2 regions of the Viridibacillus sp. d25.2 genome follow, and region 1 is predicted to be linked to the other one. Evidence: riboswitches for the same ligand, from Rfam matches in the RefSeq annotation. Region 1 holds a riboswitch; the other holds the start of a gene.
The links. A riboswitch is a leader RNA that binds a small molecule or an ion and turns the genes downstream of it on or off. The one in region 1 is predicted to bind cobalamin.

Region 1 (5,319 bases):
TCAAATGCATCAAGCATATGGGAGAGAATTTAACTTATTAGGAAATGGTCCAGCGATTACGAAAACTGATGAGCAAAAGTTAAAACAGTTATTTTTTATATTCTTAGAAAATGCGCGCCATTATAGTGAAAGTGAAATCAATGTAAGCGTAGCAAAAGAAGGAGCGCAATTTGTTGTCCGTATTCAAGATTTCGGCCAAGGCATTGCTAAAGAGAACATTCCTCATTTATTTGATCGTTTTTATCGAGTTAGTGAAGACCGTAATCGCAAAACAGGTGGTACTGGTTTAGGACTAGCAATTGCACATGAAATTGCTGAGCGTTTAGCTATCAACATCACAGTATTAAGTACACTAGGTGAAGGAACTACAATCGTCTTGCAATTTGAAAATAGTAATGAGGAGGAACAATGATATGCGTATCCGCGAAAAACTATCAATATTATTCATTGTGACACTCATCATTATTGCGACGATTCTTAGTATCATGATCTGGAACAAACTAACGAAAGAAACACCTCTTACAACAGAAGAAATTCATAATAATATTGAAATGATGTATGGTGGGGAAATTATCTCGTTCCTTAGTATAAACAATCAATATCGAGTGAAGCTTCAAAGAAATAACAAGCTTTATCAACTTAATGTTGATGCAGATTCGGGTAAAATTCTGCAGATGACTCAAAATAAATCGGATCATAAAGTAGATTCAAACTATATACCAGAAACTGAAATACGAAAAATTATAAAAGAACAATATAACGGGAATATAAAAAAAATCTCACTCAATACAAATAGGGAAGAACCCGTTTACCAAATAGAGATAGTAAATGATAAAGAGCATATTAACTTATTAATAGATGCGATTAACGGGGAAGTTTTATCAGAAATTCAAGGAGATACAGAGCACGATTCTTCACTCTTAACTAAAGAAGAAGCGATTACTATTGCTAAGAAAAAACTAAAAGGGACTGTCGATGAAGTTTCTTTTTACGATACGAGTGATGGTGGATATTATATAGTGGAGATTGAAGGGAACGACAAAGATGCAGAATTTCAAATTCATGCCGTTTCTGGAAAAGTGATTTCGACTACGTGGGATTAATAATTTCTCATCAAATTCTAATCTTTTTCTCCTTATTCTTTCATTTTCATTGTGTAAAGTATAAGTATCAAGGAGGAGGCAATTAATTATGAAAAAAATGATTACGGTATTAGCAATTACAGGTTCACTTGCAGTATCTGGAGTAGTTGCGGCAGCAGGAATTCAAGCTAACTCAGGTAAAATTTTATCTTCAGAAGAAATCTCGAAAAAAGCACTTAGCTACGTAAAAGGTACAGTTTACAAAGTTGAATTGGATAAAGAAAAAGGTACTCAAGTATATGAAATCGATGTACAGGGTAAAAACAATAAAGAATATGAACTAAAGTTAGATGCAAAAACTGGAGAATTACTAGAAAAGAAAATGGAAATCTCAAAAGTATCTAATACAGTAAATGAGAAACAGGTAATTGGATTAGCAAAAGCGAAAGAAATAGCATTGAAATCGGTTAAAGGCTCTGTCAAAAAAGCGAAATTAGATAGAGAAGATGGTATTTACGAAATCGAAATCATTAGAGCAGGATATGAATACGAATTTGATATCAATGCGTACTCAGGCAAAATTGTGAAAAAAGAAAAAGAGAAGATTTCGAAAAAAGTAGTAGCTGGCAAAGTAATTGGTTTAGAAAAAGCAAAACAAATAGCTCTAAATAATGTTGGCGGTACTGTACAAAAAGCCAAATTAGATAAAAGTGATGGCGTATACGAAATCGAAATTATTAATGGTACAACAGAATATGAATTTGAAATCGATGCAAAAACAGGGAGTATTATTAAGAAGGAATCAGAAGTAGCAGACGATGTAATCACAACTACTAAACCAAGCACTGGCAATACGACAAAACCTTCAACAACTAGCAACGTAATTGGTATTGCAAAAGCGAAAGAAATTGCTTTACAAAGTGTTGATGGTACTGTGAAAAAAGCAAAATATGATCAAGAAGACGGCGTATATGAATTTGAAATTCTAACAAATGAATATGAATATGAAATCGATGTAGATGCAGTAACTGGAAAAGCTACGGTTACAGATAAAGAAAGAATTACAAAAGCACCAAATACAACATCATCTTTCATCGGGGAGCAAAAAGCTTCCCAAATTGCTTTAACAAAAGCAAAAGGTACAATTACTAAAATAGAATTAGATGAAGAAGATGGCGTTTATGAAATTGAAGTAAAAGATGGTATGTATGAATACGAATTAGAAATTGATGCTATGACTGGTGCCATTCTAGACTTCGAAAAAGATTACGAAGACGATTAATTTCTTTGAAAATAGAACTTCGGCTACCCAAAAAACGATTTTGGGTAGCTTTTTAATATTCTATTATATAAAAACAATTCCTTTTTCCTGCTTTGTAAAATCAAAATAGTTTATATAGGAAATTTTAAAACATTTTTTGTAGGTCTTTTGCTTTCATTTACTTTAATTAAGATTTTCTACTTGTATGATAGGAACACAATATGTTAGATTAGATTAATCGATAGAACACAAGATATAGTATGTGAGCGAAAAAAGGTACCATATACGGTTTAAAAGGGAATTCGGTATAGAAACCGAAGCTGTCCCCGCAACTGTGAATGCGGACGACTGTTAATTAACCACTGAGCAATGCTTGGGAAGGATGACAGTCGGATGATGCATGAGCCAGTAGACCTGCCTTTTTCGCATGACGACACTTTCTTCGGGGGTTGAGAAGTGGAAGCGAGAGACTTTGCATTGAACAAATTACTTTTGATTTCAAAAGTACTTTTTTGTTGTGATTTCAACTGTTTCCAATTTTAAAACTTAGAGCGATGGCTCTGCCGAAGAAGGCAGATTCATCGCTTTTTATATTTGTAAAAAAGGAGACGACAAAATGGTCCAATTAATGACATATGAAAGAGCAACATTATTATCTCGCTTAGAGGAAGAGTTCGGAAGAGAAGAAATCAGTTTGTTAATTCGAAAAGCTGAACGTTGGGAAGAAAAGAATCCAGAAGGTACTGATGCTGAATGGACAAAGGCGATGAGCCTAGAAGCATTAAGTTATTTAGATGAAGAGGATACTTATTGGACTTTCGTTGCAGCTCGTTTATTATTAGCGGGCGTTTATAGAGAAGCGTCTGTGGTACGTCAGCTAGAAGTTGGACAAGTATACACAGCATTTGCTAAACAAGTTGAAAAGCTTGTTGAAAAAGGTTTATATGATCCAACTTTAACGGATTCATATACAAAACAGGAGCTTGATGAGATCGGCTTAATGCTTGAACCTAAACGAGATGAAATTTTTACATATATCGGCTTAAAAACGTTGTTAGACCGTTATGTAACATGTGACTATAACAAAACACCAATTGAATTGCCACAAGAGCGTTGGATGATTATTGCAATGACACTTATGCAAAATGAAAAAACAGATCGTCTAGCAAAAATTAAAGAATCTTATTGGGCGATGAGTAATTTATATATGACAACTGCAACGCCTACATTATCAAATGCTGGTAAAACACATGGTCAATTATCAAGTTGCTTTATCGATACAGTTGATGATAGTTTACAAAGTATTTATGATTCAAACACTGATGTTGCGACACTTTCGAAATTTGGCGGTGGTATCGGTGTTTATATGGGGAAAGTACGTAGCCGTGGCTCATCTATTCGTGGCTTCAAAGGTGCATCAAGCGGAGTTGTTCCTTGGATTAAACAATTAAATAATACAGCAGTATCAGTAGATCAACTAGGTCAACGTCAAGGTGCGATTGCGATTTACCTGGATATTTGGCATAAAGATATTTTCCCATTCCTTGATTTGAAATTAAATAACGGGGATGAGCGTATGCGCGCACATGATATTTTCACAGGTGTTAGCTTACCAGATATCTTCATGGAAGCTGTTGAAGCACGTGAAGATTGGCATTTATTTGACCCTCATGAAATCCGTGAAGTAATGGGCTTTAATCTAGAAGATTATTATGACGAAAAACGCGGACAAGGATCATTCCGTGAAAAATATGAATCTTGCTTAGCGAACCCAAAATTAACACGTGAAGCAGTACCAGCAATTGATATTATGAAACGCATTATGCGTAGTCAGTTAGAAACTGGCGTGCCATTTATGTTCTATCGTGATGAAGTAAATCGTAAAAACCCAAATAAGCATGAAGGCATGATCTACTCAAGTAATCTTTGTACAGAAATTTTCCAAAATATGAGCGCAACTCAGTTCGAGTCAATTACATTAGAGGATGATGTTATTGTAACTCGTCGCAAACCTGGAGATTTCGTTGTATGTAATTTATCATCTATCAATCTTGGACGAGCTGTACCTGCTGAAGCTTTAGAAAGATTAATCCCTATCCAGGTACGCATGTTAGATAATGTTATCGACTTAAATCGTATTCCGGTTCCACAAGCAGAACGTACAAATGCACGTTACCGAGGTATCGGACTTGGTACATTCGGTTGGCATCATTTATTGGCACTTAAGAGCATTGCATGGGAATCTGAGGAATCAGTTGAATTTGCGGACAAGCTTTATGAGCAAATTGCTTACTTAACTATTCAGGCTTCAATGGAAATAGCAAAAGAAAAAGGTCAATATCCATTATTTGAAGGTTCAGACTGGCAAACAGGTGAATACTTCACAAAACGTCAATATAAAGGTGAAAAGTGGGCAGCATTACAACAAGCAGTTGCCGAAAATGGTATGCGTAACGGATATGTAATGGCTATCGCGCCAAACTCATCAACATCAATTATTGCTGGTAGTACAGCAAGTATCGATCCAATCTTCCAAAAATCTTATTCAGAAGAGAAGAAAGATTATAAGATTCCAGTAACTGTTCCTGATTTGAACCAAGAAACAACTTGGTATTACAAATCTGCTTACTTTATTGATCAAAACTGGACTTTAAAACAAAACGCAGCACGTGCTCGTCATGTCGATCAAGGTATTTCGTTGAATATATATGTACAAAATACAGTAAAAGCTAAAGAACTATTGGAATTGCACTTAAATGCTTGGAGATTAGGCATTAAAACGACTTACTACGTTCGCTCAACTTCAGTTGAATTATTAGAATGTGAATCGTGTGCAAGCTAGGGGGAATTAAAAATGACAAAGCTAGAACAACGAAAATTAATGGATAAAACAGCTCCTAACCGTTCAACAGGTATTGTAAACGGGAGTTCTTCTAATATATTAAACTGGGATGATGTTCGCTTTAGCTGGGCATA
Region 2 (5,319 bases), 1.7 Mb from region 1:
ATTCCATTTCTTGTTGTACATAAGTAGCCTGTGTTGCCACTTGCTGATCAGTTACACGCGATAGTGCATCCAAAGCCATTTCGAAAGAGCCAATAGTAGGTTTTGATTCCGCTTTTACAACTGACAGTTGCTGAGCTCTTACTAAAGCAGGTACGCTATCAATATTTTGACTGCGCTGAATTCCAGTTTCTTGGTCCATTGCCCAAGGCTCAGCTTCTTCTTTCAATCGTTGATGTGGTTTTAATGGTTGTTTTTCAGCATTCAATGTGTACTTCCTTTGATAACCACGGGGTGTAATCATTTTATTGTCATACAAAAATGTTGATGAATTACCGATGACAACTGTCGTTAACATACCAATATCATGATTCAACATATCTTTTAAATTCGTAATGATGATGTTTTGGCGATCACGATAGGCGCTTTTAACTAACCCTACAGGTGTCTCTGGTGAACGATATTGTAGTAAAATACGCTGAGTTTCAACAATTTGGCGTGTACGGCGACCACTACGTGGATTATAAAGAGCAATTACAAAATCCGCCATTGCCGCAGCTTCCACTCGTTTTGCAATTAAGTCCCAAGGTGTTAAGTGGTCACTTAAACTGATCGTACATGAATCATGCATAACTGGTGCGCCTAGTAAAGAGGCACATGAATTTATTGCAGAAATACCAGGAATAACTTCAATTTCAACACCTGTTGCCTCTGTCCATCCTTTTTCTATTAGCACTTCATAAACTAGACCAGCCATTCCATAAACACCAGAGTCTCCACTTGAAATGACTGCAACTTTTTTGCCATTTTCAGCTTGTCTTACAGCTTCTTGCGCTCGTGATACTTCTTCAGTCATACCCGTACTGATGACAGCGGTATTACTATCAATTAAATCTTGAATGAGTTCTACGTACGTTTTATAACCGATAATGAAATCACTTTCTTGCAGTGCTTCAACTGCCCTTGTTGTAATATGTTTAAAATCCCCTGGACCAAAACCAACTACATAAAGTTTGCCAAGTTGTGACATTGAAACATCTCCCTTTCATAACATCTATCTATTTACTTTTCGAAATCCCTTTAATCGCTCCTGATGTCGGGTTTTTCGTCATATTGCCATTAATCGTTTGATAGACGACATGTGGTGCAACTTGCTGGTCGATACAGTCACGTACAATTTGACGACCAATTTCAGGAGATTCTGCTTTATACCAAGTACCTTGTGGATATGCAATAACGACACAAGCATCTTTACAACGACCATTACAGCGAGTTCGAGTTGTATGTATTTGTTCATCAATTCCAAGTCTAGCGATCTCTTCTCTTACTGCCAGTGTAACTTCTTCACCGCCCTTTTTTAAACAGCTACTACCGTTACAAATAAGCAAATGGCTTTTCATACTTTCTAAATTCCAAGTTGTCATAGTGATCCTCCCAAATGATGTTCATCTTTTTTTATGAAAAAACTATGGAAATAGGGTAAATTGGCAGCTAGTTAACTATTTTGACAAATAAAAAAACCTTAATTCAAGGAATCAAGGTTTAAAAACTAGATTATTCAGACAACACAAAATAATAAATAAGCGTCATCTGCTGTAGCCTTCACCTTTCCCTCCGAAAAGTATCGTTCATAATTATAAAAGCAGGTTTCCTGGCTTACGCGTCACTTTACTTTGATCTCTTCCCAGTATTTAACCAGTGAGTATTATCATTTCATCAGCGTTACAGTAGCGGGGGCTGCATCGGATTCTAACCGATTTCCCTATTATCCAACATACTCTATGTTCTATACATGTTGGCACTTTTAAATTTGCTATTCAATTGTATTATTCAGTAAATTCTAAATCTGTATTTATCATATACTAAATTTTGTTAGATTCAAATAGATTTTTAAAAATTAATATCTTGACATAATATTAAATAATCATTTCCAACAAAATATTGTTGTTAAAAACAGCTTCTGCTTTGTTTCTACCTCATTTTAGTTTTTCAAAAAAAAATCTAGTAGAAAGAAAATTCTCATGATACACTATATTCTGAAATCTAATAATTCAATAAACTTCATGGTGTTAAATTAGCGTTTAACTTAAAAGGGAAGTCGGTATTAATCCGGCGCGGTCCCGCCACTGTGTTGAGGAGTTTTGCTACGTTATGTCACTGTCTAATGATGGGAAGGTAGTAGTAAAATGATGATTCTAAGCCAGGAGACCTGCCATGAAGTGAGGAAATGTTTCAACCTACGAGGATGGGTGTGAAAGTGAGTAAGTCTTATTTACTGATGACTATTCCTTCACGCACTTCTTTCTATGAAAGAGGTGCTTTTTTAATGACAAAATGCCTGTATGCCCTATCCAGAGAGGTATTTCATAGGAGGTGTTATTTTTTAACTAATAAGTCGCCTGTTAAAATACATACACAAAAGGGAGATTAATATGAATAAGCTAAAATCAATCTTTAATTTGAAAATGATTTACTTTTTAGTATTTGTCATGATTGTTCCAAAGCAAGCATTTGCCATGCACATTATGGAGGGATTCTTACCTGTTGAATGGGCTATCTTCTGGTGGGCGGTAACGATTCCGTTTTTGATCATTGGATTTCGTTCAATTCGTAAAACAATAAAAGAAAATCCAGATACAAAAATGATGCTCGGTCTATCAGGGGCATTTGCTTTTGTATTATCCGCACTAAAAATCCCATCTGTAACGGGTAGTTGTTCTCACCCTACTGGGGTTGGTTTAGGAACTGTTTTATTTGGTCCATTTGCAATGAGTATTGTAGGTTTTATCGTTCTATTATTCCAATCACTTTTATTAGCACATGGCGGCTTAACAACTTTAGGCGCCAATGCATTTTCTATGGCTGTAGTTGGTCCACTAATTGCATACGGTATTTATAAAGGGGCAACTAAAGCTGGATTATCTTTTGCATTTGCTGTATTTTTAGCTGCTGCTTTGGGTGATCTTGGTACTTATATTGTCACTTCTATTCAATTAGCACTTGCATTCCCTTCTGAAGTTGGTGGATTCTTTGCGTCGTTCACGAAATTCAGTAGTATTTTCGCTTTGACTCAAGTTCCTTTAGCTATTTCTGAAGGTATTTTAACTGTTATTATTATGAACTTCTTGAAAAAATACAATGTTTCTGAGCTAAAAGCGCTTCGTGTCTTCTCGAAAGGAGCTGAACAACGATGAAAAAGAATTTAATACTAATCGCAATCGTTATCATTCTTGCTATTTTCCCGCTATTCATACAAAAGGGAGCTGAATTTGGAGGAGCTGATGGTGAAGCTGAAGCAGCTATTGGCGAGATAAATGCTTCATATGAGCCTTGGTTTTCAAGTATTTGGGAACCTCCAAGTGGGGAAATTGAAAGTTTATTATTCTGTCTTCAAGCAGCCATTGGTGCTGGATTTATCGGTTACTTTATTGGCTTAACACGAGGTAAACACAAACGCAAGAATAATGGCAATAACAAAGAGAGTCAAATTAAAGATGATCCTTATTGATAAATATGCTTATATGAATCGTTGGAAGCATATTCATCCTATCGAAAAAATGGCATTTACCTTTTTTCTGATGTTATTTTCTTTAACTGTGAAAGACACTCTTGTATCACTCATCACATTTACTGTGATGAGTGCTTTTACAATTTTAGGCGCAAAAATTCCTTTTAAATACTATATCAAGTTATTATTAGTACCTGTTTTTTTTCTTTTAACGAGTATGCTGACCATTTTGATTTCATTTACAGGGAATAATGGCCTCATACCTACACCACTTTGGACGACAGAGGTTTTTGGATTGCATATTTTTATAACAAAACGTAGTTTAGAAATGGCAATCCAACTTTTTTTTACTGTTCTTGGTAGTATTAGTTGCTTATACTTTTTAACATTAACGACCCCGGTACATGATATATTACATGTATTTCGAAAATTAAAAGTTCCTACTCTTTTACTAGAATTGATAGAAATCACATATCGATTCATTTTCGTTTTTTTAGAAGCATCACTAAAAATCCATCAAGCGCAAAATTCCCGACTTGGTTATATAACTATTAAACAAAGTTTACATTCATTAGGTTTACTTATTTCTTCGTTGTTTGTACATGTTTTTCAACGTTCGAAGGAATTAACTATAGCTATGAATTCACGCTGTTATATGGAAGATATAAAATTATTAGAGGATACATACTCATTTTCAAAACGAAATTGGTTATGCGTTGTACTAATTTCTATTAGCATTGTAGCTGTTTATTTTGAGTTTGGAGGTATTCTAAATGGATGAGCTATTTTTTAAAATACAACATCTTACACATAGCTATGCAGACGGCACTATTGCATTAAAAGACCTTTCTCTTTCTATTAAAAAGGGCAAAAAAATTGCATTACTTGGTAATAATGGTGCTGGTAAATCTACATTATTTCAACATTTAAATGGGATATTACAACCAAGTTCTGGTGAAATATATTTTAATGGCCGGCAGATGACATATGGACGCAAAGCTTTATTGCAGTTACGGGAGCAAGTGGGGATCGTTTTCCAAGATCCGGATTCTCAATTGTTTTCTGGTACAGTTAAACATGATATCTCGTTTGGTCCTATGAACCTTGGCTGGTCAAAAGAAAAGGTTATCAAACAAGTGGAGTGGGCGATGAAAGAAACTGAAGTCACTCCCCTACAACAAAAGCCGATTCACTTTTTAAGTTTAGGTCAGAAAAAACGTGTCGCTATTGCTGGGGTATTAGCAATGAATCCAGATGTTTTTATATTAGATGAACCGTCTGCAGGTCTTGATGCATATTATTCTAAGCAAATCATGGCACTATTAAATACGATTCATAAACCACATAAAACCATAATACTATCAACTCACGATGTGCATTTTGCATATGAATGGGCCGATGAAATTATTGTTATGAGCGACGGTAAGATACTTTATCATGGTGATCCCATCTCTGTTTTTAAGCAGCCTAACTTGCTTGCTCAAGCTCATCTTGAGAAGCCTTGGATATTTGAAACAGCCGAACAATTACAACTGATTGGAATACTTGCAGCAGATGCACCCTTCCCTCGAAATAAAGAACAATTATATTCACGTTTGAAGCAAGATATTAATATATAGTTTCGAGTTCCTTTTTCCTTACTGGCTTTTTGCTAGTAAGTTTTTTCTCTTAGAGACCGTGTTTTGATCTTTTGTATATAGACTAGCGAGGTCTATGTTTTTTAACAAAATATCATATATATATTTTAAGGTTGTTGGTATTTACAATTAATATAAATATAAATAAGCCATGAGCAAAAAGTTGCTCATGGCTTC

Region 2: another riboswitch for cobalamin. It lies ahead of ACZLO7_RS12915 (energy-coupling factor ABC transporter permease); the one in region 1 lies ahead of ACZLO7_RS20790 (ribonucleoside-diphosphate reductase subunit alpha).

What each region holds. Positions count from the first base shown of each region.
Region 1 covers NZ_CM196652.1:4,251,060-4,256,378, reverse strand. The annotation lists gene ACZLO7_RS20805 (sensor histidine kinase) at 1-412, shown strand, start outside; gene ACZLO7_RS20800 (PepSY domain-containing protein) at 414-1,103, shown strand; gene ACZLO7_RS20795 (PepSY domain-containing protein) at 1,192-2,364, shown strand; cobalamin riboswitch at 2,601-2,779, shown strand; gene ACZLO7_RS20790 (ribonucleoside-diphosphate reductase subunit alpha) at 2,936-5,185, shown strand; gene ACZLO7_RS20785 (ribonucleotide-diphosphate reductase subunit beta) at 5,198-5,319, shown strand, end outside.
Region 2 covers NZ_CM196652.1:2,585,984-2,591,302, forward strand. The annotation lists gene cobJ (precorrin-3B C(17)-methyltransferase) at 1-1,027, opposite strand, end outside; gene ACZLO7_RS12910 ((2Fe-2S) ferredoxin domain-containing protein) at 1,056-1,421, opposite strand; cobalamin riboswitch at 1,622-1,818, opposite strand; cobalamin riboswitch at 2,045-2,228, shown strand; gene ACZLO7_RS12915 (energy-coupling factor ABC transporter permease) at 2,430-3,191, shown strand; gene ACZLO7_RS12920 (energy-coupling factor ABC transporter substrate-binding protein) at 3,188-3,505, shown strand; gene cbiQ (cobalt ECF transporter T component CbiQ) at 3,492-4,286, shown strand; gene ACZLO7_RS12930 (energy-coupling factor ABC transporter ATP-binding protein) at 4,279-5,124, shown strand.